2 regions of the Pseudoalteromonas sp. SIMBA_162 genome follow, and region 1 is predicted to be linked to the other one. Evidence: riboswitches for the same ligand, from Rfam matches in the RefSeq annotation. Region 1 holds a riboswitch; the other holds the start of a gene.
The links. Region 1 has a riboswitch for cobalamin ahead of R0J88_RS09650 (ABC transporter ATP-binding protein). Riboswitches for the same ligand answer to the same signal wherever they lie in the genome.
Positions count from the first base shown of each region.

Region 2: another riboswitch for cobalamin. It lies ahead of R0J88_RS03600 (TonB-dependent receptor domain-containing protein); the one in region 1 lies ahead of R0J88_RS09650 (ABC transporter ATP-binding protein).

Region 1 is NZ_JAWJBQ010000010.1:105,508-122,181, reverse strand. Features, by position in the region: gene R0J88_RS09670 (cobalamin-binding protein) at 1-585, opposite strand, end outside; gene cobO (cob(I)yrinic acid a,c-diamide adenosyltransferase) at 585-1,184, opposite strand; gene R0J88_RS09660 (cobyric acid synthase) at 1,177-2,658, opposite strand; gene R0J88_RS09655 (FecCD family ABC transporter permease) at 2,661-3,665, opposite strand; gene R0J88_RS09650 (ABC transporter ATP-binding protein) at 3,667-4,467, opposite strand; cobalamin riboswitch at 4,543-4,682, opposite strand; gene R0J88_RS09645 (porin) at 4,730-5,659, opposite strand; gene R0J88_RS09640 (LysR family transcriptional regulator) at 5,845-6,699, opposite strand; gene R0J88_RS09635 (DUF413 domain-containing protein) at 6,791-7,165, shown strand; gene R0J88_RS09630 (diguanylate cyclase) at 7,251-8,486, shown strand; gene rarD (EamA family transporter RarD) at 8,495-9,415, opposite strand; gene R0J88_RS09620 (thioesterase family protein) at 9,467-9,922, opposite strand; gene recQ (DNA helicase RecQ) at 10,030-11,853, shown strand; gene R0J88_RS09610 (DUF3630 family protein) at 11,861-12,145, shown strand; gene R0J88_RS09605 (BamA/TamA family outer membrane protein) at 12,310-13,959, shown strand; gene R0J88_RS09600 (mechanosensitive ion channel domain-containing protein) at 14,080-14,652, shown strand; gene R0J88_RS09595 (succinylglutamate desuccinylase/aspartoacylase family protein) at 14,713-15,771, opposite strand; gene rimK (30S ribosomal protein S6--L-glutamate ligase) at 15,758-16,663, opposite strand.
Region 2 is NZ_JAWJBQ010000003.1:169,224-185,897, forward strand. Features, by position in the region: gene R0J88_RS03560 (ExeA family protein) at 1-97, opposite strand, end outside; gene R0J88_RS03565 (DUF1566 domain-containing protein) at 271-786, opposite strand; gene R0J88_RS03570 (PKD domain-containing protein) at 796-2,451, opposite strand; gene R0J88_RS03575 (hypothetical protein) at 2,519-2,851, opposite strand; gene R0J88_RS03580 (DUF2982 domain-containing protein) at 2,874-3,581, opposite strand; gene R0J88_RS03585 (efflux RND transporter periplasmic adaptor subunit) at 3,829-4,881, shown strand; gene R0J88_RS03590 (efflux RND transporter permease subunit) at 4,885-7,983, shown strand; gene msrA (peptide-methionine (S)-S-oxide reductase MsrA) at 8,066-8,602, shown strand; gene R0J88_RS03600 (TonB-dependent receptor domain-containing protein) at 8,648-10,474, opposite strand; cobalamin riboswitch at 10,507-10,670, opposite strand; gene R0J88_RS03605 (YajQ family cyclic di-GMP-binding protein) at 10,849-11,331, opposite strand; gene R0J88_RS03610 (VanZ family protein) at 11,485-11,835, shown strand; gene R0J88_RS03615 (ketopantoate reductase family protein) at 11,828-12,730, shown strand; gene thiI (tRNA uracil 4-sulfurtransferase ThiI) at 12,769-14,226, opposite strand; gene R0J88_RS03625 (TetR/AcrR family transcriptional regulator) at 14,325-14,978, opposite strand; gene coaD (pantetheine-phosphate adenylyltransferase) at 15,167-15,658, shown strand; gene R0J88_RS03635 (hypothetical protein) at 15,718-16,233, opposite strand; gene R0J88_RS03640 (hypothetical protein) at 16,233-16,674, opposite strand, start outside.

The DNA.
Region 1 (16,674 bases):
CACATTATTTACGTGACAGGTATTTACTAGTTGGCCAATCCATGTACTTTCACTGATTGTCATCATAGGCTCAGCCCACAACTGATAAAAACCAGATATAGGCTGCTTCCCTTGCTGGTTTTTAATAATAGCGGTTAACTTTTGCTTAAAAGCTTTAGCAACCTGTTGGCTTTGCTTTTCGTACCCTGTTAGTTTACCAAGTGTTAGTAGCTCAGTTTGCACGCCTTCTATGGTTGTAGGGTTACTTAAATGAACTTGAATACCCAAGCGCTCTATTTGTGCGATATCTTCCTGCTGATTTCCGCTTTTCCAAGCAATCACTAAATCAGGTTTTAAGGCTAATAATTTCTCAAGAGAAATACCATAGTAGCCGCCAATGCGAGCTATATTTTTTGCTTCATATGGGTAATCGGCATAGTCAACGGTGCCCACAATATTGTCACCTGCACCAATGGCAAATAGGTTTTCGACTATGTGTGGGGCAAGCGCAACTATACGTAGTTTTTTAATCTCAGGCGCTGAGTTCGCCACTGCATTGCCATGTAAACTAAGCAGCATTAAACCTATAAAAAGCAATTTAAACACTAGTAGTCAAACCCTTCTAACGCTTTTACACCTGAGTCGAATGCGTGTTTTACATTACGTACTTCGCTCACAGTATCGGCAAGGTCAGTCAATGCTCTGTGCGCTGCGCGTCCTGTGATAATAACCGACTGCATAGCCGGGCGATTATTAAGTGCACTTAGTACTTCGTCTAAGTCGACATAACCATAAGTCACCATGTAGGTTAGCTCATCAAGTAACACTAAGTTAATACTGCTGTCGGCAAGCATGCGCTTTGCCTCTTGCCATGTTGCTTGTGCTGCTAAGGTATCGGCCTCTTTATTTTGTGTATCCCATGTAAAGCCAGTATTCATTACAGCAAATTCAACCCCTGCGCCTAGTAATAAATTACGCTCACCACACTCCCATGTCCCTTTTATGAATTGACACACAGCGGCTTTTTGACCGTGGCCAACACAGCGTGCTACCACGCCAAAACCAGAAGTCGATTTACCTTTACCATTGCCAGTAATAACCTGAAAAATACCTTTAACCTCTTGCGCGGCTTCAACACGGGCATCTACATGTTCTTTTACTTTTTGCTGGCGCTGTTTGTGTTTGTCGTTTGTTTGTTCAGTCATTATTATGCCCTTTATAAATCGAGGTAATTTGCGCTATATCTAAATGTGTTTCGCACATGGTTGCTAAACGCGCTAACTGCTGTTCGCGGTGTCTATCAATACTTATTGGATCAATATTTAAATCTGGCTTTACCCATTTTAAAATTTCCATCGTGGCGTTGGGCTCATCAAATAAACCGTGTAAATAAGTGCCCGCAATTGCATTATCGTCACTTATAAAACCATCTGTTTTAAACCCATTCGGATGCTGACTAAAAGTAATTAAAGGGGTCTTTAATGCATTGCCTTTACTTACTCCTGCATGGATTTCATAACCACTACATAAAGTTTGTCGATTATTTAGCTTTAAAGTGGCCGTCACTTTACTTAATACTTTTTGCGATGTGAGTGTGGTTTCAAAATCACATAATGCCAACCCACTTACCCTTTTTAATGACGACTCAACACCCTCGGGGTCGTAAATTATGTTACCCAGCATTTGCATTCCCCCACAAATTCCAAGTACTTTTCCACCATAGCGTAAGTGGCGTTTTATCTGATTATCCCACCCTTCGTTTATCAAAAAGGTTAAATCGCCAAGTACGTTTTTACTACCAGGCAATATAATAAGATCAACATCAGGAATGACCTGCGTATGGCGTATATAGTTAACATTAATATTTGGGTGTAAACGTAGTGCGTCAAAATCGGTATGGTTACTAATATGCGGCACTAATAATATTGCAATATTGATAGTTGCATGGGTAACGTTATTGTTTATTGCAACAGCATCTTCCGCGTCGAGAGTTAAATCGTGAAGGTATGGCAGTACTCCTAAAACAGGCTTACCCGTGTATTGCTCTAACCAGTCAAGCCCTCCTTGAAGCAAACTTATATCACCTCTAAAACGGTTAATTACAAAACCCTTTACACGTGCTTGCTCAGATCCGCTAAGTAATGCCAATGTCCCCACTAAATGAGCAAATACACCGCCTTTATCTATATCGGCAATAATGATCACTGGGCAGTCTACTTTTTCAGCGTAGCCCATGTTAGCTATGTCGTTTTCACGCAGGTTTATTTCAGCGGGGCTTCCCGCACCTTCCACCAATAAAAGATCAAACCGTTTTGCTAAACGCTCGTGTGATGTAATGACAGCGTCCATGGCGACTTTTTTATAATCGTGGTACTTGCCGGCTTCCATGTTGCTAATCGCTTTACCATGAATAATAACTTGGGCGCCTGTATCGCTATTGGGCTTAAGTAATATCGGGTTAAAGTCGGTTTCGGGCTCTACCTTAGCAGCAATAGCTTGCAAAGCTTGCGCACGACCAATTTCGCCACCGTCGTTTGTCACTGCGCTATTAAGTGCCATATTTTGTGGCTTAAACGGTGCGACTTTTATGCCTTGATTTGCAAATACTCGGCAAAGTGCAGCCACTAAGGTGCTTTTTCCCGCATCCGAGGTAGTACCCTGTATCATGAGTGTTTTCATGGCTACACCTTAGACTTTCTAAAAAAGAGTAAACATAAGAAAAACGCACTCCCCATAGCGGCCGTGATCACCCCTACTGGCAACTCTTGATTTTGAAGTAAAGAACGAGACAGTACATCGACCCACACCATAAATGTGCCTCCTGCTAAGCTTGTTATTAATAGCCCTGCTACGGTGCCTTGTGAAATAAAAAAGCGCACAATATGTGGCACCATTAATCCAACAAAACCAATACCGCCACACATTGCCACCAGCACAGCGGTTATTAAGGAGCTTAAAATTAGCATCAGCACCCTAAATCGATGCACTTTAACACCAAGGGTTATGGCACTTTCGTCCCCTAATAACATGGCATTAAGCTGGCGCCTAAAACTAATCATTACGCAGGTGCACAGTGTAATCACTAAAAAGGGTATCCAAAGCGTTGCCCACTGCGCACGAGCAAAACTTCCTAAGGTCCAAAATAAAATAGCTGCAACGGCTTGCGGCTCGCTCCAATAAAGCAACAAACTCGTAAATGCACTAAATAAAAACGAGAGTGCAACACCAGCAAGTAACATAGACTCAACTTGCCCGCCCTGCTGCCTTGTGGCAATTAATATAAGTAAGCTCATTGCTAATAAGCTACCAAGCAAGGCTGCGGCCGAAAGCATAAAACCCGCGCTAATTCCCACAAATGCCATAAGTACAACTACACCAAACGAAGCACCTGACGATATACCGAATAAGTAAGGATCTGCTAGTGGGTTACGTGTCACGGTTTGTAAAATTAGCCCAGCGATAGCTAACCCGGCACCGGCTAAAAACGCCAATAATGTACGGGGCATTCTTAATTCAAAAATAATACGGCTGGTGAATGAAGCATCATTTAAATAAATAAAACTGTTAAATACATCCTGTATTGAGGTATCTGCAGCACCAAAGCTCAATGCTAAAAATAAACTCACTAAGGCAATAGTAATACAGATAATCAGTGCAACTGAATGGCGTACATGCATTGCTAACATATTATTTGTAACCATAAAAGTAGGTAATATGAGGCGTAACTTTACCCAATTGAGATTCTTGAGGATGGTTACTAACCTGAGCGCATACACCAAACACATCATCAAGCATGTGCTCAGTCAGTACCTCTGCAGGAGAGCCGGTATGCGTTATTTCTCCATTTTTAATGACGACAAGCTCATCACACATAGCGCTAGCCAAATTAAGATCATGAAACGAAGCAAATACTGTAACACCAAGAGACTTTGCCAGCTCCATAACCTGTATTTGATATTTAACATCAAGGTGGCTAGTGGGCTCATCCATAATTAACAGCTGAGGTTGCTGAACAATAGCACGTGCAATGAGTGCCCGCTGCTTTTCGCCCCCAGAGAGCGATTCAAAATTTTGATTTGTATGCAGCTCAAGCCCTACCGTTTTTATAGCTAGAGTGATTTGTTGTTTTTCGCTTTGCGATGTTGAACTAAATAACGATTTATGAGGCGTTAGGCCAAGAGCCACAACATCAAATAACGACAAATTAAAATGCGATGGCGCCTCTTGTAAAACAACAGCAACGCACTTTGCATATTCATCACTTTTAAGCTGCCAAATATCATGGTTATTAAACTCTATAACCCCTTCATTAGGCTTATTAAAACGATATAAACAACGCAGTAAACTCGACTTACCTGCACCATTAGGGCCAATTAAGCCCACAAATTTACCTTCGGGTATTTGCACATTAATGTGTTTGAGAATAGGTTTATTTGCTATTCCCCACGAGAGATTTTGAACGTTTAATAATGGTGCTTTAGTTTGCAATACTCTGTCCTAGACACGAGTACCCACTTGTAATGCAACCACCAAAAAGGAGTACATTAAAATTAGCATGAGTAGGCCCGCTCATTAAAAATTGATTTGTATCTGACTTAAAGCATAGCGCTAATTACAGTTGCGGGAACAGTTGAGGAATTGCACCTCATTCCAAATGAAGCTCTATTATGGGCGGGTAAGTAAATAATTTAAAGCAAAAAAAACCGCGCTAATTACAGCGCGGTTAAAAAGGGAGTGTTTTAACTCGTCGTTAAAACTTATATTCCATACCTAAACCTAAGTAATCTTGGTCTACGTTGTTGTCCATATCAAAGCTTGAGTAAAAGCCAAATACTTTAATGTTCTTGTTAAGCTTGTGATCAACACCCACTGAAATAGCTGTTTTATCATCACTATCGTCAAAGTCCATTGCTTGGTACTGAACTTTGAACGTATTTTTACCCATGCTGTATGCTGCATTTAATAAGTAACCGTCACCTTCAGCTGAACCGTCTACTTTTTCTTGAGTTTGGTACATAGCACCGAGTTTAAAGTCTTCAACTTTACCTTGGATTGACGCACGTACAACATCGTAACCATTTACTTCGCTGTCAGCTGCAATTGAGGCATATACCGCACTCTTTTTAAGTGCTGAATCACCGTAAGTTACTGCCATTGAGTAACCGTTATCAGCATCTACATCATCCTCAGCAATAAAAGTAGCAAGTACTTTAAAACCTTCGTATGAGTTAGAAGTATATGTAATTGAATCACCTAAACGGTTTTCACCCTTGAATACGTTTTTAATATCGCCTTCAAGGTCATTAAATAAATCGAGTTTACCTTGCGCTTGTTTAAACGCCGTGTCGTTACGACCCACTACAACCTGACCAAACGAGCCTTTAACACCAACATATTGGTTACGCGCAGAAATATTATCGTCGTCGCCTTTTGAGTCTGCATCTGTTACATCAACTTGAAACTCAAACTTATAAACTGCTTCTAAGCCATCGGTAATTTTTTCTGAACCTTTAAGGCCAAAACGAGATGCATTACTTTTAATTTCAGTGAACGACCCTTCGCCGTCATCTGTAGACTGAACAGTCACATTTGCTTTACCGTAAACATCAACGTCAGCAAGTACATTAAAAGATAAACCACTTAGCAAAGCGACACATAAGCTCGATTTTACAAATTTCATGTTATTTCCTCGATAATCACAAAAGACTAATTTTTAAAACGACTGCAGTTTGTCACCACTAAATGACAGAAATATTACAAATGAAATATTTTTGACTTTTAAAGTTAATAAAACTGCATTATTTATGAAATCAAAAGGACATGAACATCAATCATACAAATATGTACCCACTTAAAATCCAATTACTAAGCATGTGCCTTAATAGTAGGTAGTAAATTTATGAGTGTTTCTATCAGTTCCTTTTGTTCGTTATCTCTATGGTAGGCTACAAATATATCTCTTGACGTATTTTCTACATTTTTTACATGAAATAATTCACCATTTTCTAAATGTTGCTCAACCAAAACATGTGGAATAAATGCGCTACCACCACATTGTAGTATTAAATCTAACGCAATTCGTCCGGTACTTGTTCTAAAGTAAGGAGGGGTTTTACCGTTAAACTGGCGTGCATGCCAAAGTGAAAATGTCGTTCCCCAGTCAACATACACGTACTGATTATCAAAAAAGTTTTCGTTTGTTGCAGTGTCATACCCACTTACAGGAATAATAGGCAGTTCACAAATACGCTCAACAACTAACTCATCTACTTTTGGTGGATCAAATAAAATGGCTAAATCAAGCGTGCGCTCAAGCAATAATCGCGTGCTTTCTTGCTGGGCTTTAACTTCAGCAACCAAAGAGACTCCCGGCATAGCCGACACAATATTAGTAATACCAAACTGCAAAAAGGCATCCCAAATATTAGGCGTCCCTGCCAAGCTAATTTGTTTATGCATATTATCAGCAAGGGCTACATCTACTTTGGCGCGCTGCATACCAGTTATGATCATTTGCGCATGAGGCAACAACCGTTCACCAGGCGCTGTTAATTGAATATTATTACGCTGGCGAATAAATAAATTAACACCAAGCCCTTGCTCTAATTGACGAATACGAAAACTGACCGCCGACTGCGTTATATAGAGGTTCTCTGCGGCTTTACCGAAATGACGCGTGCGCACTACTTCAACAAATGTTTTTAATAAATCGATATCCACTTTTTTATCCTCACGATAAAAATAACTTGTTTAAAAAATTGCCAAACTTGCATCATACTCCAACTAATTAATAGGGTATGAGGATATAGCTATGAGCATTAACATTTCACTACTACGCCAAGCATTTGTTAGCCAACGTCAATTTTATGATGATCAAAATTTTCCACGTGGTTTTAGCCGCAGCGGAAATTTCACCTTATTAGAAGCCAGTATACTAGAACAACATGGCATTGTTTTAAAAGGTTTATATAGTAAGACGATTGAACCACAAAATGAGCACCAAGAAAATTTTGTAGCTGTAGTAACTGGTTCACAAGAACCCACTAATCCGATTGAACGAGCATGGCTGAAATACCTAAAGCTCACTACTTGTAAAACGAAGTTTCATACCTTATTTGGCCGCTCAAAAATATCGAGCCCTGCGCCAATAAATCATGAAAGTTTTTCAGAATCAGATAGCCTATAACACACTCAGCTATTTGCTTTTTGGCGCTTTTACGGTTACAAAGTGTATTAAGCAATTTTTTTGCATAATATAAACTGGGTGTTCCGTGAAGCGAAAAATATTAATAGTTGAAGATACACCTGCTATAGCGCTTGTGCAGAAACATATAGCGCTAAAAGTAGGCTACGAAGTAGATGTAGCAGAAACGTTAGCACAAACAAAAATACTAATTAGTCAAAATAATTACTTTTGCGCTGTTGTAGATTTTATTTTGCCTGATGCGCCTAATGGTGAGGCAGTACCGTGCACAATTAACGCAGAAATCCCCACCATTGTCATGACGGGTAGCATTGATAAAAAAACACGTGATACTGTTGAAAAATTCCCAATAATTGATTACATAATAAAAGAAAATAAACAAGCTTATCAATACCTTGAAAAACAGCTTAAGCGTTTGCCTCGCAACGAAAGTGTAAAAGTATTAGTTGTTGATGATTCTATATCTACCCGCCACTATATTGTGAGCTTATTGTTACGTCATAAATATCAAGTATCTGAAGCTGAGGATGGCAAGCAAGCACTAGAAATGTTGGCAAAGTCACCCGACATCTCAGTGATCATTACCGACAACGAAATGCCCAATATGAATGGCGATGAGTTATGCAGTGAAATTCGCAGATTATACAATAACGACGAAAAAGCAATTATTGGTATTTCAGGCGCTGACTCGTCGGAGCTATCTACTTTATTTTTAAAAAATGGCGCAAATGACTACCTCCATAAACCCTTTAATAACGAAGAGTTTTATTGCAGGCTAAGCCAAAACGTCGACATGCTTCAACAAATAGCCACAATTAAGCGCCAAGCGAATACGGATTACCTCACTGACCTACCTAATCGTCGTTACTTTTTTGAGCAAGCAAATACGTCTTTAAAAGCGCTCAGCCTTAAAAAGGCAAACGGCTCACTGGCTATGATTGATATAGACCACTTTAAATCTATTAACGACACATATGGCCATGATGCAGGCGATCAGGTTTTAAAAGGACTCGCTATTTGCTTAAAAAAATACTTTGAAAAATATTTAGTCGCGCGTTTAGGTGGTGAAGAATTTGCCGTTTACTTTGCAGATGAAAACACCCCAGAAGCACTGAAGAGACTGGAAGGGTTTAGGTATTTTGTAGAAAATAACAGCCAAGAGTTTAGTAAAGAAAAAATAAAACTGACTATTTCGATTGGCTTTTCTGGCGGGCCCGTTTATCAAATGGATACATTATTAAAACAGGCCGACCAAAAACTTTATGAGGCTAAAGAAGCTGGTCGCAACCAAGTAACTAGCTAAATAAATAGTTAAGCAACTTCGGCGGCTGTAATGGCCGCTTTTTTACGCTTACGTGATTGATGATAAGAATCCCAACTAAAGATAGCCAGAGCACTCCAAATACATGCAAAGGTAATAAGCCTTTCTGTATCAAATACCTCATCGTAAAACACCACAGCAAGTATAAACATTAAACTAGGCCCTATATATTGAAAAAAGCCTAGGGTTGTATATTGCAAGCGCTTAGCGGCACCTGTAAAGCAAAGCAGCGGCAATGTGGTAACAATACCAGCACTAATAAGAAGTAAATTAGTAAGCCAATCGTTATTTGGCAGGCTTGAAGTAGCAGAAGGTGCCATCATCCACCAATAAACCAACGCCACTGGTAGTAATATTAACGCCTCGAGCAAAATGCCCGGCAACGCCTCAACAGGAAGCTTTTTTCGTAACAGGCCATAAAGTGCAAACGATATCGCGAGTGAAAAAGCAACAACAGGGAACGAGCCAAAACTCACCAACTGTAATATCACACCCGAGAACGCAAGCCCAACAGCCACACCTTGAAATTTTCGGAGGCGTTCACCTAAAAAAAGCATGCCTAATAAAACATTTAACAGCGGATTTATGTAATAGCCTAAACTTGCATCGAGCATATGGTTATTGTTAATCGCCCATATAAATAATCCCCAGTTAAAACCAAGTAGCCCCGAGGTGACAACCAGCATTAGCATCAGTTTGGGCTGTATTATAATGTGCTTAATTTTACGCCAATACTTTAGAACACTCACCACTAAAATTAAAAATACGACTGACCACACAACACGATGCATTAATATTTCAAATGCAGTCACATGTTGTATTAACTTGAAGTAAATGGGAGCAAGACCCCACATAACAAAAGCAAGACAGGCAAATATTGCGCCTTTACGCTGCTCGGTAACAATTGGCATAGTAAACACTTAGTGATTTAAAAGGTCGCCAGTTTACTCGCCAAACAGGTTTTATCCAACTAAATACGTGCCCGTGCCAAAAGCGATTTGTACAGATTGCTCATTATGTAATTCCATTCGGCACACGCACACTTTATTACCCGAACGAATAAGCGTGGCACTGGCGGTAAACACATCCCCTTTTCCTGGGCGCAAATAATCGGTGCGTAAATCAATAGTGCCCAGTGTTGCTAATTTTTTTTGTACACTGTTCATATCTAAATCGGTCAGCTTATCTATCACACTCGCCGCTGCGAGCATACCACCGACGTTATCGAGCACCGCTGAAATAACCCCACCATGAAGAATTTTTTGGGCTGGGTTACCTATAAAAACATCCTGCCACGGGAATGTAATTTTAGCTTGTTCTGGGCTAAGTGATTCTACCGATATATTTAAAAATTGATTAAACGGCATACCATTTACGAATAGCGCTCCCACTTGTTCAATTAACATTTCTTTATTCATTATTATTCTCTGATATCAATAGGTACATCGAGTAAAACATACCTTGTTTAAAACTACGAGCGTAAAGCTAAAGACATCTTATAAAAAAAACACTAAAATACCCGCCAATGAATACATCTACACTACCTTCAAGCACCTTAGTGCGAAAACCCGAGACTGTCCTCAAGCAAGTGTTTGGTTACAGCGAGTTTCGAGATGGCCAAAAAGCCGTTATTGATGCCGCTTTAAATGCTCAGGACACACTTGTTTTGCTACCCACTGGTGGCGGAAAATCTGTGTGTTATCAAATTCCGGCGTTAGTTCTTGAAGGGGTGACCATTGTTATCTCGCCACTTATTTCACTTATGCAAGATCAAGTCGCGCAACTTCAAGCTTTGGGTGTAAAAGCGGCATATGTTAATAACAGCCTAGCTCGCGAAGAACAACAACGTGTTTATCAGCAACTTCATCAAGGGCTTATTAAACTATTGTATGTAGCCCCCGAAAAAGTATTACAACGTGATTTTTTAGAGCGATTATCGCATTTAAAAATAAGCTTATTTGCGATCGATGAAGCGCATTGTGTGTCGCATTGGGGTCATGATTTTAGGCCGCATTATTTTCGCTTAAACGAACTTAAGCAACGCTTTGCCCATGTGCCTATGATGGCCCTTACAGCGACGGCCGATAAAGCCACACGCTTTGATATTGTTGAACAGTTAAAACTTCAGCAGCCTTACATTCATACTGGCAGCTTTGATAGACCTAACATTCGTTACACCATAGAAGAAAAGTTTAAACCTATGGTGCAACTATTACGCTACTTAAAAGAACAAAAAAACCAAAGTGGCATTATTTATTGCACTAGCCGAAAGCGTGTTGACGACATAGCAGAAAAACTTGCCGATGCAGGCCTTAATGCAGCCGCTTACCATGCAGGTATGAGCAACGAACAACGCCAGTTTGTGCAAACAGGGTTTGCCCGTGACGATATTCAAATAGTGGTGGCAACCGTGGCTTTTGGTATGGGGATTAATAAACCCAATGTACGTTTTGTTTTGCACTACGACATTCCCAAAAGTATAGAAGCGTACTATCAAGAAACAGGAAGAGCAGGACGCGATGGCTTAGCCGCCGAAGCAATTATGTACTTTGACCCTGCCGATATAGGCCGTGTAAGGCGCTTTTTTGAAGATATTGACGACGAGCAACGTCGCCGTGTAGAAGAGCAGCGCTTTAATGCCATGGCAAGCTTTGCTGAGGCACAAACGTGCCGTCGTCAGATACTACTTAACTACTTTAGTGAATACCAACGCGAGCAATGTGGTAACTGTGATATTTGCTTAAACCCACCAAAAAGCTTTGACGGTACGCTTGTTGCCCAACAAGCGCTTTCGTGTGTATACAGAGCTGAACAGCGATTTGGTTTAGGATACATTGTAGAGCTATTACGTGGCGCCAACACGAGTCGTATTCGCGATAACAACCACCATCAGTTGAGCACTTACGGCATAGGTAAAGACAGAAGCAGTGAGTTTTGGCTGAGTATTTTACGCCAATTAATCCACCAAGGATTACTAAGCCAAGATATAACACAAGGCGCCTCTTTGCGCTTAACCGAAGCCGCCCGCGCTATATTAAAAAGCGAATACGCGCTGCAATTAGCTGAACCTCGCTTACAAGCAAAACACGTATATCAAGATAAGCTAGCGCAATTTAATTATGATAAAAAACTATTTGCTCGCTTGCGTTCATTACGTAAAGAACTTGCAGATGCCGACGATGTGCCACCGTATGTGGTATTTAATGATAAAACGTTAGCCGAAATGGCGCAGCTAATGCCCACGACCGACAGTGAGTTTTTAAAAGTGTCTGGCGTTGGTTTTACCAAGTTAAACAAATACGGCGGAGCTTTTTTAACAGCAATTCGCAACTACTTAGCCACACAATAAGCCAATTATGAGCAAAATAGATTACGACCACACGCACCAATGCATCATCATTACCCCAACAGAGCCGCCACACGATGAAGACTTTGAGCTATGGAGTACCTTATTTTTACACTCAGATGATATCGCTATTAGCGAGTATTCGGCGGGAGCGGATAGGCATCAGGTGCGTTTTTTTTATAGCCAACAAACGTTTAACCTAAATTACGAACACTACAGCCAAAGTATTTGGATTAACGGCGAAGGGCCTGAAGCAGAACATTTATTAGCCGCGCTGGCCTATTACTTAAGCTAAATTAATTATTTTGTTAACACCCATGCTTTTTACTTACAATTAAATAACAATGATGTAAGCTGATATCACGGTAGTCGTTTGCTACGCAGTAGATAAGAGGCTTAATGGTTAGTAATACGTGGTTTTCGCCCTATTGTGGTGGGTTAATTTGTCTTTTTTTATTAATGCCTTGCGCCTTTGCTGAGCAATTTCCTTCAAACATTGGTAGCTGTCCTCTTGAGTCATCAATAAATTTGAGCGAAGAAAAACTACGTCGCCAACTTAACGATGAAACAGTGCTTGTTGCCGCAAAGCCTGATGCAAAAATTGCCACCATTACGCTTGAGCAACTCAATGTATTTAATACTGCGCTGGAAGAAGAAAATAACGCATTGTTTAGGTTTGCTAACCGAGCACACATTCAAACTGAGCCTGAGGTAATTAAAAACCTACTGCTTTTTAACTCTGGCGATCTTTACGATGCTAAAAAGCTTTCTGAATCAGAGCGTCTACTGCGAAAAGAAAACTACCTATACGACGCACAAATTAGCGCAACAGAAAACTGTGATGGCGACATAGATGTAAAAGTAATTACCCGTGATTTATGGACACTCTTGCCAGAAATAAACTTTAGCCGCAGCGGAGGCGAAAATAAATCGAGCATTGGTTTTAGAGAATCAAACTTGTTTGGCTGGGGTAAAAGGTTGTCTTTTTCTCGTACAACCGACAGCGACCGCAGCGGTTATTTATTTGTTTACGACGATCCTAATATTTTTTCTAGCCGCTATCGTGGTCGCATAGAGTATGCCGATAACAGCGATGGTAAGCGTCATTTACTTGAGCTTACTTATCCATTTTATGCCATAGACACACCTTACAGCTACGGTATTTTAAGCTATTCAGAACAACGAGAAGAATCCTTATATCGGCGTGGTAAAGAAATTAGTGAATTTGATCAAACAACCGAACTCAATCGCATTTTTATTGGTCATTCTAAAGCATTAAGTAATAGCTGGACCCAGCGAATTAGCTTAGGTTATGTAGATGAGCAGCATAAATTTAATGCTATTCAAACCACGTTTGAGCCTATAGCTAAAGATAGAAGCTACAGTTATCCCTATATTAGCGGCCATTGGTTTGAGGATAATTTTATTAAGGTGCGTAATTTTGACAGCATTTATCGCACTGAAGATTTAAACCTAGGTTGGAATGCACAAGCATTACTCGGTTACTCAGATGAGTCATTAAGTGATGACGATAGCCGCTTGGTGTATTCGCTTAATGTTAAAACAGCGCATTTTTCTGGCGATAATACGCTTTGGCGTTTTAGCACGAACCTAGAGGGGTTTTGGAACAAAGAACAAAAACAACTCGAAAACTTTAAAGCGACATCGCAAGTACAATATTATCTAAATACAAGTGTTGATCAATCCTGGTATGTAAAAGGCCGTGTGCAATACGCAAAAAACCTCACCGCCGACCAACAGCTTACCCTAGGTGGTGAAACAGGCTTGCGTGGTTACCCTATGGATTACCAACATGGCGACCGTAGCTTTTTAGTGAGCCTAGAAAAACGCTACTACTGGGAGTACGATTTGCTTCAACTATTTAAAGTAGGTGGCGCAGGCTTTATAGATATTGGTAGAGCATGGTTTAATGACCAAACAAATGGTGAAAATAATCATGTTCTCAAAAATGTAGGCGTTGGTTTGCGCCTAGCACCAAGTAGAGCAAATGCAGGCACTATGATCCACCTTGATATAGCTGCTCCCATAGATAGCGCCGACGATGTCGACTCTGTGCAGTGGCTTGTCAGTGTAAAAAAATCTTTTTAAATTGCTACTTAGCGCTAAAATAACACGCTAAACTAAGGCCTTTAAGCTAGTTGAAATTCAACCTAACGTGTTGCTTTATTTACTACTTTTAACTACTACATAACTACAAAAGGCGCTATTTTGGAATTTTTAGATGTTTTAGAATTACTCACCAATCAATATAAACTCATAGTCACCATTATTGCCTTGTTACTGTTTCCAGTGCTATTAAAGCTAACTAAAAAGTTACTTGAGCAAGCCATTAAAGGTAAAGTAGATTTGCACCGTAAATACCGCGCAGAGTTACTGCTTAAAATTATTCTCGCCTTTGTAATGTTATGTTTAGTGTTAGTATTTTGGGGTATTGAACTAAGAGGATTATTGGTTCTAGGCTCGTCACTATTTGCAATGTTAGGTGTAGCGCTATTTGCAGCATGGTCATTATTAAGTAACCTGACCGCGTTTTTATTAATGTTTATTCAAAACGACTGCCGTGTTGGCTTTTGGGTACGCATTGTTGATGGCGCAAACCATATTGAAGGGCGAATTGTCGAAATGGGCTTAATGAATGTTGTACTTGAACATATTGATGGGCACCGCGTCATTTACCCTAATAATTTATTTGTTACGCGCCCTGTTTTGGTTTTAAACGCAGAGCCTAAGCCATCAAAAACGCCGGTAATTAAGCGGATTATAGGCCCTAAAAAATCATAAATTTTGCATAAAAAAAGCCGTTTAAATAACTAAAACGGCTTTTTACTAATTGCTTAAGGGTTAGTTATTTAACTCTGCAGTTTTTAGTTCTTCGTCCAAATCATTTATTTCATCAATAAATGTTTCTAATTGCTGCTCAACCAAGCTATTAGCATGAGCAAAATAAGCAATATGAAAAACTGCATCACCTTCATTAACCAATGGCATAGTTTGCTGACCAATTACAATACCACTTCGTGGTGCTAGTAACTCAAGTTCAGAGTCACCAAGCGGGCTACTTATAAACGCCAGTATTTGCCCTTTTGTAACACGCTCTCCCAGCGATACTTGAGCACGCACAATGCCATCTACTTCAGCTCGCACCCAGCTTGTCGAGCTTGCAATGACAGGCTCTGGTAGTTTTTTAGGGCGTTTGCCGCGCATCATTTTTAAATGGCGCATTACATAGTCAACCCCTTGCACGCCGGCGGCTATTGCAATTGGGTCAAAACGCAGTGCTTCACCCGCTTCATAAGTAATAACCGGTATGCCTAAATTAGCCGCTTCACTTCTTAGTGAGCCATTGCGTAGCGAGGCATCAATCACCGCCGGTGTACCAAAGGCTTTGGCCATCTGCGCCGTAGCCTCATCCGCCAAATTTGCACGTATTTGTGGCAAGTTTGTTCGGTGAATAGCCCCAGTATGTAAGTCAATAATGTGTGTGCAATGCACTGCAACTTGATTGAAAAACATATACGCCATACGACCCGCTAGCGACCCTCTTTCAGAACCTGGAAAACTGCGGTTCATATCGCGACGGTCGGGTAAATAGCGCGATTTATGAATAAAACCAAACACATTCACAATTGGCACAGCGATAAGCGTGCCACGTAGCTGGTTTGGATCTATTTTAGCAAGTAATTGACGAACAACTTCTACCCCATTTAGCTCATCGCCATGGATAGCGGCACATACCATGAGTACAGGGCCCTCCATTACGCCATTAACAACCTCTATAGGTATGTTAAGAGGTGAGTGGGTGTAAAGCTTTGCAGCCTCTAAAGCTAACGTTTTGCGTTCACCAACACCAATACTTTCACCTAATAAAGCGAAAGGACGGTTAATTTTAACCTTTGCCACGAGTTGCGGTTCCTTTGATTGAGGCATTTTTTTCGATGAAATCAATCACCATACCTGCAATATCTTTACCTGTTGCTATTTCAATACCTTCAAGACCTGGTGATGAGTTAACTTCCATCACTAAAGGCCCACGAGATGAACGAAGTAAATCTACACCCGCTACGTTTAACCCCATCGCTTTAGCAGCAGCAACTGCTGTTTTACGCTCTTCAGGGGTAATACGTACTAACGTTGCGCTACCACCACGATGAAGGTTTGAACGGAACTCGCCTTCTTGCGCTTGGCGCTTCATTGCTGCAATTACTTTATCACCTAATACAAAACAGCGAATATCCGCACCACCCGCTTCTTTAATATATTCCTGAACCATAATGTTAGCTTTTAAGCCCATGAAAGCTTCGATTACACTTTCAGCAGCTTTGCGCGTTTCAGCAAGTACAACACCAATACCTTGTGTGCCCTCTAGTAATTTAATCACAACCGGTGCACCGCCAACCATTTCGAGTAAATCTTTCACGTCATCAGGTTTGCTCGCAAACCCCGTTACAGGCATGCCTACACCCTTGCGTGATAATAACTGTAACGAACGTAATTTATCGCGTGAACGAGAAATAGCCACAGATTCGTTTACTGGGTATACCCCCATCATTTCAAACTGGCGTAAAACGGCACAGCCATAAAATGTTACCGAGGCGCCAATACGCGGCACAATGGCATCGAAATCTTTTAAGTTTTCACCGCGATAGTGAATTTCTGGCTGTTCAGAGTTTATATTCATGTACGAGCGAAGTGCGTCTATCACTTTCACTTCGTGCCCACGAGCCTCTGCAGCCTCGATTAAACGACGTGTTGAATATAACTTTCTGTTACGAGATAAAATACCGATTTTCATAGTTAAAACCT
Region 2 (16,674 bases), on a different contig from region 1:
CTAAGGCTTCTTTGTGGCGCTCGCTTAAAAATAAATAATGAGGGTTAGGCGAAATCGAAAAAGGTTTTTCGTTCAGGCCAAAATAGCTTAAATACACCGCGATGTTCCTTCGTAATTAAATCACCGCCTATAATGGCAAAAAAACGCGCACAGTAACATCGTTGTGGGCGCTTTATTGTTGAAATAAAGTAAATTTATGTAAAAACAAAAAAGCGCAGCTACAGAAGTGACCTTCAATAACTACGCTTTTTAATCAAACTTATTTGGTCTTTATTTTTCGTAGCGAACTAGGCGTAAATAAACATCACTGGTTTTAGAGCGTAAACTATTTAGCCCGCTGTCAAACTGATACACCCAGGCCGAACTCATATTGCTAACACCCGATGTGCTAGACCAATAGTTTTGAGATTTAGTGCCTAAAAAAACAACTTCATTTATGCTTGGCTCTGTACAACTGTGCTCTAAAATACTGGCTAGCTCTTTAATATTAGGCACCTGCCAATCATCATAATTTGCAGTTGTATCGTTAGTCGCGCCTCGTAAAGCTTCTTGCCACGTCACTGCAGGCGTAGACCCTTCGCACAGTAATGTTTCTGTATTATAGGTTTGAGAATAACTACAACGCTGCCACATTAGGCCAGTTTCAGTGTCAGATACTGTACCATCGGCATTAACGGTAAACCTATCGGTTGGGGTTGTTGTGTCAGCACCGCCATAACATGTTTGCGCAGCAACATTAAAACTAAAGCCAAAAACTATAAACGTATTTAATAATTTTAATTTCATAACGCCCTCCTATCGGCTTCTGACTAAACGAACATACGCGTTGTTTTCTTTTGGATAGGCAAGATCATTACCATTGCTCATATCAATAATATAAGCTTGCGATAAACTGGTGCCATCTGCTGCAGTTTGAGATGTCCAATAAGGTAAATTAACATTATCGATAGCACCCGCTTCTGGCATATTTGGAAAGAAAGCTAAGTCAATTAAAACGCTTTGCCCTTGTTTCCCATAATCAATTAACCCCAAAAGCTCTGTATACGTGGGTACTCGCCAATTTGTTCCCCCACAAAAATCGATAGCATTAACTTCATTTATATAGGTTTGTAGGCCACAGCTTGTGTCGTTAGGGCATGTTGTATTTGCTGTGCTGTCTGCATCGGTAGTTGTGTCGCCAATGTCCCAGTAATAGCTGTTTTGTGCATCCCGTAACGTTGTGTTTGGTAAGGTACCAGACGAAGGTGATTTAACTTCCCAAACAAGCCCTGTTACGTTGTCACGAATACAGCTAAAGTCTTCACTTGAGTCATCAACTTCATCGGCAAACTGATTAAGTTTTGTATAATCAAACGCGAGATTTCCAATGCCTGCTTTATCTATGCGGTTAGCAAAGCTATCTCGACCGAGCTCTGCGTCTTGCTCAGGAAAGTCATCACTGCCACAATTTATGCGCTGCGTATTGTTGTAACATTCTCCCATACCACTATCGTTTATCAGACCAAGCGCCTTTGGCGTTATATCAATAAACACAGTATCTGTATCGGTTCGTCCTTTCGAATCGGTAACGGTTACTTCAAAGCTAAGCGTGGTATTGGTGTCCACATCGGAGGCAAAAAAGCTAGATACACACTGTTTGCTATTGCTGAGTGTTTCGGCATTTCCGGTTAATTGTTGCCATTCACACTGGTATGTATCAGTAACTGTTTCGCTATTGCTTGCATCTAATGTTACCTGATCAAATTCTTCAACATTTTGATCATCCCCTGCATTTGCCGCAACCAATTCATTGGTTTTATTAAGGCTCATCGTGAATTGAGTACTGGCTTCACCACCCTCATCGTCTGTAACCGTTAAACGCCAAAGCAATGTCGTGTTTGCTTCTAATAAAGGGTGAGTAAAGCTTAATGTTGAATCATCAAAACTGGAAATATCTAAGTCAGGGCCTGATATAAGTTCCCAAAAATAGCTATTAACCATCCCATTTTCATCCGGATCACTGGAATCAACGCCGCTCAGTATAATGGTATCTTGGTATACAGAAGGGAGTGTATCTGGTGCTGTTTGTGTTATTACAGCAATAGGGAGCTGATTATTAGAGCTAACCGAAATTAAAACGTCGTCACTTACTGTGCTATTGCCAGTGCTTTGATAGCTGACCCTTAGTACAATTTCACTGTCTGCTTTAACATCAGGTGCCGTAAGTGTTTGCTCTGCGCCTTCAAGTGGAAAGCCGTCTATACTTGGCCCACTTACTTGCTGCCACGTAAAAGTACCGTCGGCAGGAGAGCCTTGGGCGGTAATTGTAAAATCAATTTTTTCGATTACTTGTATGTCTGGACCAGCATTCACAGAGGATTCAATATTTGTGGTACTGTCACCACCGCCGCCACCGCCGCATGCTGTAATAAAAATGCAGGAAAAAAGAGGGATTAACGCTAACGCTTTCATTCGTAGCACCTTGTGTGTCAAATAATTACCATGAGGTAATCACAAGCAAAAAAGGTGCCACTAAAGCTTACATGTAGGCGTCTTGATGGATACGAACGAACAATTTAGTGCCAACTTTGCTGTAATCAACTTTATATTCACGACCATCTAACGACTGAATAAATACTAACTGTTTTTCTTCACCAAATACTTCAGCGCTGGTTATATATACCATTTCTAGGTAACGGTCTTTTGCGTCGCGTCTATTTTTTGGTAGCTCCTCTTTAAACGGCTCTAATCCGTTTTGAGTCACTTTAATTCGTGGCTGATTTTCAGCGTTAACAATCACTAAATCAAGTTTTTTGTCTTTATGTATTATGGTATTACGACCACTTTTTAAAAAGGCTCTTTCTTGGCTCATTGTCTTTTCCTACAGTCGCAGTTTAATCTTTAAGCTGCGACGCTATAAACTGATGTGGCTCGCGCTTCCACTTATTTAAATTAGCGCTAAAAGCCCAAATATCTGTATCTAGTACACTGGCAGGTAGTAATAAATCATACCCTGTTAGCAGCTTGAGGTGCTTAGTTCTGTTTGCAAACATTGCTATTAAACCATTATAGCTAATTCCGCGCGCAGATCGATGTTGTGTATCTTCTACTAACCATTCTGATGGGCAATTGCCATTTTTGCAATGATTTTGAACAACCTGCATAAAAAAATGTCGTTGTTCTATAAGTAATTTACCCGCAATTCTAGGAGTTATACTCATTAAAAACTCATCAATATCATTTAGCTTTAGCCCAACCGCGTTTAGCTCTAAGTACTCAAGGCCTTTTTCTACTTTTGGAACACCACAAGAATGAAAGTTTTTATAAGATAAACACCAGCCCCCATATTTATGCCTATATTCAATAGCAGACTCGCTCAAAATTAAGCTGTAATAAGGTTCTTGGGTTTTTAAAAAACCCACAAAAGTAGCCCCAATGCAGGCACTGACTAAAAAAATTTCAACAATGCTAATAGTGCCTGATTTTAGTAAATTAAATGCCATAATAAATACTAAGCCAATAGCGCCTACTATCAATATTTCAATGCCATTGCGTGCACCTTTCGCACGGTAATTAATACGCTTTTTAGTATGTTTATCCATATTGATAAAAAACCATATAAAATATAAACATAATAATAGCCCATAAAATCACTTTTCTGGCTGTCATACAGGTCTTACAAGATGTTTTAAAATTCATATATTTATCGCTTTAATTAAACAAAAACCGGTACACCTCTTTAATATTACTTACTTTTACGCTTAACGCACAAAATTATGAGACACATAACAGACTTTATCCGGTCTTATTTCGTACAATACTTATAATTAATTTTCAGGTATGAAAACGATGTACTCTAGACAATCAGGCAAAGCTCTTTTTCCATTCATTATTACACTACTTTTAATATTTAGTGTTTATTTATACTTACCCTCTAGCCATGGCGAACAAGCTAATTTTTCTAACATGTCTACACAGGTTTCTGCACATACAGTAACTTCGCAAGAAAACGCTGTAATGATAGAAGCAATTGGTAGCGCACGCGCAAATCAAGCTATTTATATCAAAAGCGCACAAAACGACTACGTTACCGACATATTTTTCAAAGATGGTGACTTAGTGAGTAAAGGTCAAAAACTTGTGCAACTGCAAAGCAGACAAGAAGAATTGGCCGTTGAAGAACTCAGTATCAATTTACAAGAAGAAAAGCGTCAGCTTAACCGCCTTACAGAACTATCACGTACACAATCTACAGCAAAATCGCTTTTAGAAGAGCAGTTATCTGTTGTAGACGCGACCAAGTCACAATTAGAAAGTGCTAAAACAACGTTAAGCGAAATGACCATTCGTGCACCTTTTTCAGGTTTATTAGGAAAACGCGAAATATCTATAGGCGCTTATGTTAATAATGCAACCATACTCACTACCCTTGATGATATTAGTATTATAAAAGTAGACTTTAAAGTTCCTGAAAAATATTTAGCGCAACTAGCCATTGGCATGAAAGTATTAACGCAAAATGACGCTTACCCTGGCCAAACATTTACAGGCAAAGTCACGCATATTAGTTCGCGTATTGACGCTGTTACACGCAGCATTGAAGTGACCGCTAGTTTTGCCAATAAGTCTGGCTTATTACGCCCAGGCATGCTGCTAAATACCGCACTTGAGTTAAGTACAAGCCAAGCACTTATGGTGCCAGAAAAGGCCGTTATACCACTGCAAGATAAACACTATGTGTTTAAAATTACAGATGGCGTAGCCAACAAAATAGAAGTACATGTTGCAAGCAGAAATAACGGTTGGGTAGCTATTGATGAAGGCTTAACCGATGGCCAGCAAATTATTACTGAAGGGCTGATTAAAATTCGCTCGGGCAGTAAAGTTAGCGTTAAGGGGTAATACGTGAAAATTACCGACACTAGCGTTAAACGCCCCGTTTTTGCGATTGTAATTAACTTATTGCTACTAACCTTTGGTTTAGTAGCATTTAGCATGTTACCGCTACGCGAATACCCTGACATTGAAACTCCGATTGTAAATATTAGCACCTCATATACCGGGGCATCAGCGGAGATAATCGAAACTAAAATAACCCAAGTTATCGAAAACCGTATATCGGGTATTGAGGGTATTAAAAGTATTAATTCGTCGAGCCGTAATGGTCGCTCAAACATTACTATTGAATTTAATATTAGCCGCGATATAGATGCAGCATCTAACGATGTACGTGAACGTGTTGCACGTGCACTCGACAGCCTACCTGAGCAAGTTCGTCCGCCTGAGGTATCTAAATCAAACAGTGATGAAAGCCCTATTGCATGGTTTGTACTTAATAGTGAAACCATGGACTCATTACAGCTTTCTGATTATGCACAGCGCTTTATTGTTGACCGCTTAGCCGTTGTGGATGGCGTATCTAATGTGCGAATTGGCGGCGAGCGTCAATACGCTATGAAAATTTGGTTAAACCGCCAAGCAATGGCTGCGCGCGGCATAACTTCAAGCGACATAGAAAACACTCTGCGCACAGAAAATGTTGAGTTACCTGCTGGTGAAATTGAATCAATTGATCGCGACTTTACGGTACGTACGGCCCGAAGCTACAAAGATCAGCGCGACTTTAAAAATTTAGTTATTAAACGTGGTGAAGATGGCTATTTAGTTCGCCTTGGCGAAGTAGCTGATGTTCAACTAGAGGCCGCCGACGACGAAAGTTTGTTCCGTGGTAACGGCCGCAACATGATTGGCCTGGGTATTGTAAAACAAGCTAAAGCAAACACATTAACCGTGGTAGACAACGCACGTAGTGAGCTTGAAAAAATCAAACGAAACCTACCTGAAGGCACAACAATTCAAGACAGTTACGACTCGTCTGTATTCATTAAAGAATCGATTAGCGAAGTATATAGCACGCTTGCCATTTCAATGGGCTTAGTTGTTTTAGTGATATTTTTGTTTTTAGGCAACATTCGTGCAACGCTTATTCCTGCTGTTACTGTACCGGTAGCCTTGGTAGGTAGCTTTATGTTTTTGCTCGCTATGGGGTATTCTATCAACTTACTAACCCTACTTGCGTTAGTTCTTGCTATTGGCTTGGTTGTTGATGACGCCATAGTAATGCTTGAAAACATTCACCGTCGCATAGAGCTTGGTGAGCCACCATTGCTTGCAGCGTACAGAGGCGCACGAGAAGTAGGTTTTGCAATTGTAGCAACAACATTGGTGCTTATTTCGGTGTTTGTTCCTTTAGTATTTATGGATGGCCGAATAGGCGCGTTATTCACCGAATTTGCAATGGCTGTAAGCGCAGCGGTTTTTTTCTCAAGTGTGACCGCGCTTACGCTTGCACCAGCATTGTGTTCAAAAGTTCTAAAAAGCGCCGACAAGCCTAATAAATTCAGCCAATGGATGGACCGCCAGTTTACTAAATTAGAGCGCAGTTACCGTCATTCACTTTCAACAAATATGACCAAAAAATGGGGCTTGTTAGTCAGCTTAGTTTTAGCGGGTTTTGTGAGTTATTCACTTTTACTGCAAGTGCCATCAGAGCTAACACCTAAAGAAGACCGCGGCACCTTTTTCATTATGATGAGCGGGCCTGAGGGTGCTAGCTACGAAAATAATGCCGCCAATATGGCAAAAATTGAAGAACGCCTTATGCCTTACTCTGAGTCTGGCGAGCTAAGCCGTGTGCTTGTTCGTGTTCCTGGCTGGGGCGGTAGCGGCGGTGTTGCTATTGTTGGTATGGCTGATTGGGACAAACGCAAGCGCTCTACGTGGGAAGTAATGGATGAAATTAGTGGCAAAATGCGCGAAGTCACCGATGTACGTGCGTTTGCTATTATGCGCAGAGGTATTGGCGGTGGCGGTTCATCTCGCCCTATTGAATTTGTTCTACAAGGTAATGATTATGCTCAGCTTGCCGATTGGCGTGACCGCATTATCAAACGTGCAGAACAAAACCCAGGCCTTGTTAGAATCGATCATGATTACAAAGAAACATTCCCACAGTTTTTAGTAAGCATTGATAAAAATAAAGCGGCCGATTTAGGAGTGTCTGTGTCTGATGTTGGTCGTACACTCGAGACCATGCTGGGTCAGCGTCGTGTGACAACCTTTATAGATAGAGGTGAAGAATACGATGTCATTTTGAAAGGTACTAAAGAAGACTTTAATAACCCGACCGATATTTCAAATATATACCTTAAATCACGCAGTGGTGAGCTTGTTCCGCTAGACAGCCTAATTAGCTTAAAAGAAGAAGCAACGGCCTCACGCTTAAACCGTTACAACCGTATGCGCTCAATAACCTTAAGCGCAAACTTAGCCGATGGTTACACACTCGAACAAGCACTTAACTTTTTAAACAATGTTGCCGCAGAGGAAAATGATATTGACGGCGCAATAGACTACAAAGGTGAATCTCAGCTTTATTACGAAGGCGCATCAGCAATGACCTACGCATTTGTATTAGCGCTAACAGTCACCTTTTTGGTATTGGCAGCGCAATTTGAAAGCTTTATGCACCCATTTGTAATTATGCTAACAGTACCGCTTGGTTTAATGGGCGCGATGTTTGGCCTTTGGTCTACCGGACTTACGCTTAATATTTACAGCCAAATTGGTATTGTTATGCTCATAGGGTTAAGCGCTAAAAATGGGATACTCATTGTTGAATTTACCAACCAATTACGCGACAAAGGTGTAGAATTTAGCGAAGCAATATTACAAGCGGCTACACAACGTTTACGCCCAATAATAATGACATCGCTAACAACGGTTATGAGCTCAGTGCCATTGGTATTAGCATCAGGCCCTGGCGCTGAAAGCCGTATGGTAATTGGTGTTGTGGTATTTACCGGGGTTATTGTTTCAACGCTACTTACTTTATTTGTTGTGCCAGCAGCGTATTATGCGCTTGCTCGTAACACACAATCGCCTGAATATTTACAACAAAAACTTAATAAACAAGCAGCCGAAAAACCGCTTGAAGAGATCTAAGCAAGCTAACGCGTCGTAACCTTGTTGTTATGGCGCTAAGCTTTAAGCTTTGCGTGACCTTTGTCAAATATTAGGAATAATTATGAGTTCAACAACGCAAGTAGCAACCTTTGGTGGTGGCTGTTTTTGGTGTATTGACGCAGCATTTAGGCGTGTAAATGGCGTGTCTGATGTAAGCTCGGGTTATACCGGTGGCAATACTGACAATCCAACATACAAATCAGTATGCAGTGGTACAACGGGCCATGCCGAAGTAGTAAAAGTTGAATTTGATAGCACTATTGTAAGCTTTGAAACATTGCTCGCTATGTTTTTTACACTGCACGATGCTACGCAATTAAATCGCCAAGGTAACGATATTGGCACACAATACCGAAGTGTTGTTTATTACCATAATGACGAACAACTTGCGCTTACTAACACTATGATTGAACAGCTACAAACCCATGTTAGTGAGCCTATTGTTACCGAAGTCAGCCCGGTGACAACTTACTACCCTGCTGAGCACTATCATCAAGATTACTACAACGAAAACCCACAACAGGGTTATTGCAGTATGTTAATCGCACCAAAATTACATAAGTTTGAAACCGTATTTAAAGAGTTTTTAGCTGAGTAAAAACACAAAAAAGCCCGGTAAAACCGGGCTTTTTATTTAGATTATTTAAAACTGGTAATCTATGCCAGCAAAAAAGCGGCGCTCTGGCGTGTTGTAGTAATACACCTGCCCTGTTGTAAAGTCAGCGTTAGAATCAACTGCGTTGTATTCCTTATCGAATACGTTTTCTATACGAAGCGACACCGTAATTTCATCATTTACTTGGTAATTGCCTGCTAAATTCCAAAGCGTATACGAGCCCAATTGCGAAACCGCTCCTGCTCGCTCACCGCGATATTGCATTGCAAGGCTTGTATCAAATGCACCAAACTGTTTTGCAAGCTCCCAATTAAAGGTTCGTTTGGCAACGTTTCTAAGCGCTTCGCCTGTTTCTTTATCTTCGGCACTTAGGTAAGCAAAATTCACATTACTATCAAAACCCAAAATTTGATTGGCTAAACTAAATTCAACACCTTCATATTGGGCCTCATTAATATTGGTGAGTGCAAAATTAGCGTCATAATCAATTTTATCTTCAATTTCATTTCTAAAAATAGCGACATCGACACGTACAGTATCAAAGTCGACGTTTAAGCCAAGCTCACGATTCACTGACATTTCAGGTTGAAGATTAGCATTGCCGTAAAGTGGAAAATATAAATCATTAAAGGTAGGTGCTTTAAAGCCCGTGCTTTGGCTTATTCTAAATGTAGCGTTTTCGGATAAGTGATAGCCAGCTGCCGCTGTGTACGTTGTTTCATGACCAAATTGCTCATCGTCATCTTGACGAACGGTTAAATTAGCAAGCAACTCGTCCGCATCGTAATATGCGCCAACAAATACCGCTAATACATCACGTTCCTCTACTTCAAACATGGTTGAGCTTTGTGATACGTCATCATTGTACCAATTAATACCACCACTAATGTTTAACGTGTCGTTTAAGCGGTATTGACCGTTATAGTCAATTTGTGATCGCTTAGTAACAAAGGTACTTGTTGTTGGCCCTTGAGAAAAATCAACATAACGGTTGTCTGAATCATCCGTTGCAAATGCTATATCAAGGCTGTGAGTTTGATTTTTATAGTCTTTATTCCAACCAGCCGAAAGCTGGTAATTTTTAAAACCCCCTCGCTCAATCGTACTATCGGCAGGACTAAAGCGGCTGTCGTAATCAGCAAAGCCTTCGCTGTATTGCCCTAGTAACTTAAAGTTACCGAAATGTGTGTCGGTATAGTTTACTTTAAAGCCAAGGTTTTTGTTTTCAAAACCGTCTTCATCGGGAGCAACACCTTGGAGTACATCAAAGTTGTCTGTTTTTTCAAATCCTGCATTAAAAGCCGTTGTTACATCGCCTGCTTTTACAGAGCCAGCAATCTGGTAGTCTTGGTACGCGTCAGATCCAAACGTAGCGCTAACCGAAAGGTTATCTGACTCCCGAGTAATAATATTAATAACACCTGCTAACGCATCAGAGCCATAAATAGCAGCACGTGAACCTTTAATTATTTCTATGCGTTCAATACTGTTTAATGGCACATTACTTAATGCTTTTTGACCAAGCGTTGCCGAACCAGTGCGTACACCGTCTATTAAAATGAGCGTATCACCTGACCCTGTACCTCGCAATGAAACACCGGCATTTTGGCCAAAACCGCCGTTAGGGTTAACCTGAAACCCAACTTGAGTGGTTAGTAGCGTTGGTAAGTCGCGAACATTACTGGTTTCAATGTCATTACGAGTTATAACATTTACACTCGCTAATACATTAGTAATTGATTGTTCAAACTTATTAGCGGTTACCGTAATGGTTTCGATTGATTGCTCTGCAGCAGATACAGATAGTGACAGCGCAGCAGTAATTGCAACGCCAAGAGTTGTTTTTTTTAACATGAAGTTCCCCTTCTTTGCCCACCGCAAAGAACTAAGTAAGATTACATCAAGGCCGGTCTCCGGACTCAGTAAATACATAGCTTTATGTATTACTTTACCGTTGCGGGGGCAGTGTTGGGATTGTAGTCATCATGAAAACGCACCAACTTCCCGATTATCTTATTAAAAAAATCAAACCATTGAAAAGATTAATAAGCACCTTGAAAATAGGCCGCTATTGTGAGGAGTTTAATAAAAAATGTCAACGGACGTCTATACAGCTAAAAAGCGAATCAATTAAAAACAAAAACTATGTAGCGTTTATAAAAAAAGCCAAATAACCTGCGCGGCTATTTGGCTTTTTATTTATAAAGCGCCCAAAAAGGCTTTTATAATTAATCGCGGAAGTTTTTAAACTGAAATGGCTGACCTAAATCGGCAGTACGCACCACTTGCATAGCAGCTTGTAAGTCATCACGCTTTTTACCCGTTACGCGTACTTCCTCGCCTTGAATAGCCGCTTGCACTTTTACTTTAGAATCTTTAATGGCTTTTACTACTTTTTTAGCCACATCTTTTTCAATACCTTGCTTTAGCGCAACGTTACGAAATACATTTTTACCTGCACGGCTAATATCTTGCAACTCTAAGCTCGCTACATCCATACCACGCTTAGAAACTTTACCCGCTAAAATATCAAACAATTGCATAACCTGTGAATCAGCTTCAGCTTTAAGTTTAATTGTTTTGTCGTTTAGCTCAATAGATGCATCAACACCTCTAAAGTCAAAGCGAGTCTCAAGTTCACGGTTTGCGTTATCAACCGCATTTTGTGCTTCGTTCATTTCTACTTCAGATACAATATCAAATGAAGGCATTGGTTTTCTCCTAACTATTCAATCTTAATTTTTATGACGCAATTATAACGCTAAAACTATAAATCTTTACATTTTTCTGCATCTTGTTCAGGTGCGATACTCATTTAGTTTGATATACTCAAGTTTCTTTTTTAAGCGACTCTAGGATTTTACGTGACAAGGCGTGTTTACCAAGCTGTTTTTTTGCTCAGCATCGTGGCGTTTACTTTTTTATTTGCCAAAGAAATAAAAGGCGCAGCTAACCTATTTCCACACATTGATAAAGTAGCCCATTTTGGGATTTTTTTTGTGCTTGCCATTATTATGGATAAAGCGTTTAAGCTTCCCTTATACGCACAAATTTTGTTATTGGCCGGTTACGGCGCATCAATTGAAATAATGCAAGACGCACTCCCCTACAGGCAGGCCTCTATTGGCGATTTTATAGCTGATTTTGCTGGTGCTGCTAGTTACTTTTTACTAAGAGTTATTTTTACACCTCGAAAAAAGAATCCCTATGACTAATATTTTAATTGTAGGCGATGGCGCTATTGGCTTGTTACTAAGCCACTTTTTAAGTCACAAAAATAATGTTCATGTTTTAACACGCAAACCAACCTGCAATACGCGTTTTTATAGCCGTAAAAATGCCCCGTCACATAACATTAATGCACGCTTTATTAATTTAAGCGATCTGGCGCAACAACCTAATTATGATGTTGTTATTTTTACAGTTAAAGCTTTTCAGGTCCAAGATGCGTTTTCACAAATAAAACCTTATCTTGCTGCAAATTCAATATTAGTCGTTTCTCATAATGGAATGGGAAATATTGAAGAGCTTATTCCTCAGCTGAACACTCAGCAAGCACTATACTTTTTAACCACCAGCATGGCCGGATTTAAGTCTACCCAGTACATAGTGCAACATACCGGTGAAGGGCAAAGCGTGATTGGTGGCTGTAATAAACTTGCAGCTAAAAATCCACAATTTATATCACCACTACTTCAAGCAATTCCTAATTTAAAAATGGTCAATAACATTGAGCAACTTCGCTTTGAAAAGCTGTTGGTTAATGTGGCTATTAACCCACTAACTGCACTTCACAATATAAAAAACGGCCAATTGCGTGCCCCTGCATTTAGCGCAACGATAATGAGTTTACTCTATGAGGGCTGCAGGGTTGCTAACGCAAAAGGGTTGAATATTGCTTTAGCTGATGCGTTAAATAACGCTTACACCGTAATGTCGCTTACCGCTGAAAATTATTCTTCAATGCAGCAAGATATTGCTAATAACAGGCCAACAGAAATAATGGCTATTTGTGGGTATATTAGCGAGCAAGGCAAACGTTACAACATCAAAACCCCAACTAATAATGAGTTACTTGCTAAAATTCAGGCAAAAAAAAGCGTGGTTTAAACCACGCTTTATAAACTATTAACGTATTTACTTACCCTTTAAGGACGATACACTTTTACCGTTGTAAAGCCTTGCTCGTGTAAAATAAGCGCTTGCAACTGGCTCATTACACCTCTATCGCAATACAGGTAATAATCTTTATCTTTTGGTAGGTCGCCAAATTTAGTAGCTAAGCGGAAAAACGGTAAGTGGATTACTTCAATACCTTCAATTTCAAGCGGCGCGGCGTCCTCTTCTTCTGGTGAACGAATATCAACAACCACAGAGCCAGGCGGTAAATCGGCAACCGACTCAGCCTCTTTAAGCTCTTGCTTAGCTTCTACGTCGATATCACGAACATCCATAACACGCGCGTTATCTATAACGGTATCAAGTACATCAAAGTCGAACTTTTCTTCTTCGCCTTTAATCACGTCTATTTTTGCTTTTACCGTTGGCTTTTTAGATATAACACCACAGTATTCTGGCATAGTTTCGGCCATTTCAGCGGTACCGATTTGGCGCGCAATGTTTATAATCTCTTGCTTATCATGCTGAATTAGCGGGCGTAAAATAAGGGTTTCGGTTACGCGGTCAATCACACTTAAATTAGCCAACGTTTGGCTAGATACCTGCCCTATACTCTCACCCGTTACAAGCGCTTGAATATTTAGCTTTTCGGCCACTGCGCTACCGGCACGCATCATCATACGCTTGAGTACAACGCCCATTTGGCTGTTCTCAACGTTTTCTAAAATTTCGGCAACAACAGGTTCAAAGTCGACCGTAATAAATTTTACTTTATGAGTAGAGCTGTATTTTTTCCATAAAAAGTAACTCGCTTGTTTAACGCCAATTTCGTGGGCAGCACCACCTAAATTAAAGAACAAAAAGTGCGTACGCGCGCCTTTTCGTATCATTTGGTAGCTAGCAACACCTGAGTCAAACCCACCCGACATTAACGACAGCACATCTTCTTGAGTTGGCAAAGGGAAGCCCGCCATACCCAAATGTGTTTGCGTTACAATGTAGGCTTTGTCATCTTTTACTTCTAGACGAATAGTCACCTCTGGGCGGCTAAGTTTTACGCGGGCACCTTCAACGTGTTGGTTTAAACCACCACCAACGTAACGCTCTAAATCAGTTGAAGTAAAGTCGTGTTGGCCTATACGTTTTGCACGTACACAAAATGTTTTACCCGCAATTGTGTGGCCAATTAACTCAAAGGTTTTTTGATAAATTTCGTCCAACGTACTAAATTCGACTTCGGTCACTTCAATAAATTGCACTATACCTGGAATGCGTTGCAAACCATCAATAAAGTCTAACCGAGTTTGCGAGTCAGTTAATTTAGTGACAACTGAAATGTTATCCCAGTTGTTTCTTACTTGTACTTTTTCGTCAATACGACGCAATACAATTTTAATGTTATTTTCTAACACTTTAGTAAAGCGTTTACGAACCGAGCGGCTTTTGATAGCTATTTCGGGGTGTAGTTTGACGATAAATTTAAGCATAGTTCACTCTTAGACTGCGGGAATTCGCGCTCCCAGGCATTTGGCGCGCGATTATAGCAAAAATTTTAACGTCTAGGAAACAGCCAATAAATGAAGCGTTATGCTACTGCCGGTGCTTGCTGTGCAAGTGCCGTGTACTTTTCGCGAAGTTGGTTCATCTGTACGCTGCTTTTTTCTGTACTGTAAGCCCTAAATAAAGCCAATACTTTTAAAATACCATAATAAATATCTTGCTCAGCCAACGAGCCACTGGGTCTTCGTGCTTTTATGTAAGGGGTCCAAAAGCTAACAGTGAGTTTAAGTGTGTGGGCTAATTCGGTCACGTCTTGTTCGTCAATGGCGATCATGCCTTTATCGCGCAATCCCAAAATAACGTTACGAACTTGCTCTAATAACTCAAGCTGAAAATCAATATACGCTTGTTTTAAGTCGGTATCTCTAGAGAGGATATCGCCAAGGTTGTCGTAAAAAAAGTGAAAACGCCACATAAGTTCAAATAGCGAGTCGAGATAAGCAGTTAAATGACTAAATGCATCGTCGTCTTTATCAATAGGCTTAAAATGTGTACTTAAGTGATCACGGTAAAGCGCAAAAATATGGCGAATAATATCTTCTTTATTTTTAAAGTGATAATAAAGATTACCCGGACTCATCCCTAAGCTCGATGCAATATGGTTCGTTGTGATTGCACGCTCACCATTTTCATTAAACAACGAAATACTGGTGTGTATTATTTTTTCCTTGGTATTCATATGCTAATACTCAAATAGTCTATTGGCTACATTACACTCAAATTTGGATAGGCAGTATAAACAAAATTAACAATTAAAACACGCCCTAAACAACGCTTAAAATTACCGCTAATGGCAGCACTAGCAACTGGGCTGATTTGTTCTGTAAACACTGTTAAACTGCTACAAAATTATAATTTGTGAACCTTATGAACGTTACTGCAATTTACCCCGGCACTTTTGATCCACTTACTAATGGGCATACAGACCTAATACAGCGTGCTGCCAAAATGTTTGATACTGTTTTGGTTGCTGTTGCTAATAACCCAAGTAAACAGCCATGTTTTAACCTTGAAGAACGTGTTGCGCTAGCAAACACAATATTAAGCCACCTAGATAACGTAAAAGTTATTGGTTTTTCTGGATTACTGGCCGATTTAGCACGCGATCACAACGCACACGTACTTATTCGCGGTATAAGGGCGGTGTCTGACTTTGATTATGAATTTCAATTAGCCAACATGAATCGCCGCCTAAACCCCGATCTTGAAAGTGTATTTTTAACACCGGCTGAAAAAAATTCTTTTATTTCATCTACTTTAGTTAAAGAAGTGGCGCGTCATCAGGGTGATGTAAGCGAATTTGTAGACCCTATTATTGTAAAAGCACTCAAAGAAAAAGTAGGCTGCAATACTAATTAAGCCTAGTGAGTGCTTTACCAAAGCAAAAAATATAGGGGTATTAAGCCTCTAATAATACATTAAGCACGTGTGGTTAGTTTTTTAGTTAACCACACCAGTTTTAACAAATCTTTATTAGTAACAAGTACGACAGCCATTGTTATATCAACAAGCGGCATCACTAACCCGTAAACTCCCCATAACCACCAATAACCGAAATATGGGTTTACTATAAAATCAACATGCATTGCCAGAAAAAGCGTGGCGTTAATAGACAACCCCCCTACCAAGTAGTAAAAGCTGACAGGGATCACTTTTCCTAGGCTGTAACGCCAAATAATAAAAGTCGCAATCGTAACCGCATCAAAAATAAATAACTGTAAATGCCTAAGTGGTGTATACATATCTATGTATAAACACAAAGTATACGAAACCATCATAATGAATGAGAGTTGAGTTCGGCTATTATCGGTTTTATTAATAGCCGCAGACAAGTTATATAAAAAGGTGAAAACAAATAGCCACGTTATAAAAATACCAAAAGGTTCAGCTATTGAAACCATCATCCAAAAGTAATCTTCCAAAAAACTACCCATTAAACAGAAACCTGTTTTTTACGATTGAGTACACTGTTTTTTAATTTAACCAAGCCTAAAATATCTTTATTGATAATAAGTACTAAAGCCATTGTTATATCAACAAGCGGCATCACCAACCCGTAAACTCCCCATAACCACCAATACCCATCATATAGCTTTACAATTGATTCAATATATACCGCCATAAAAAGTGTCGCATTTATAGTGAGGCCTACTATTAAGTAATAAAAACTAATTGGTATGATTTTACCAAAGCACAGTCGCCAAATAAAAATAACGATAATGGTTGCGACATCAAAGGCAAATAACTGTAAATGAACTGATGGCGTATATACATCTATGTACAAACTCAACGAATACGAAATCATCATAATGAATGACAGTTGAGTGCGGCTATTGTCTGATTTATTAATGGCCGCAGACAAATTATATAAAAAT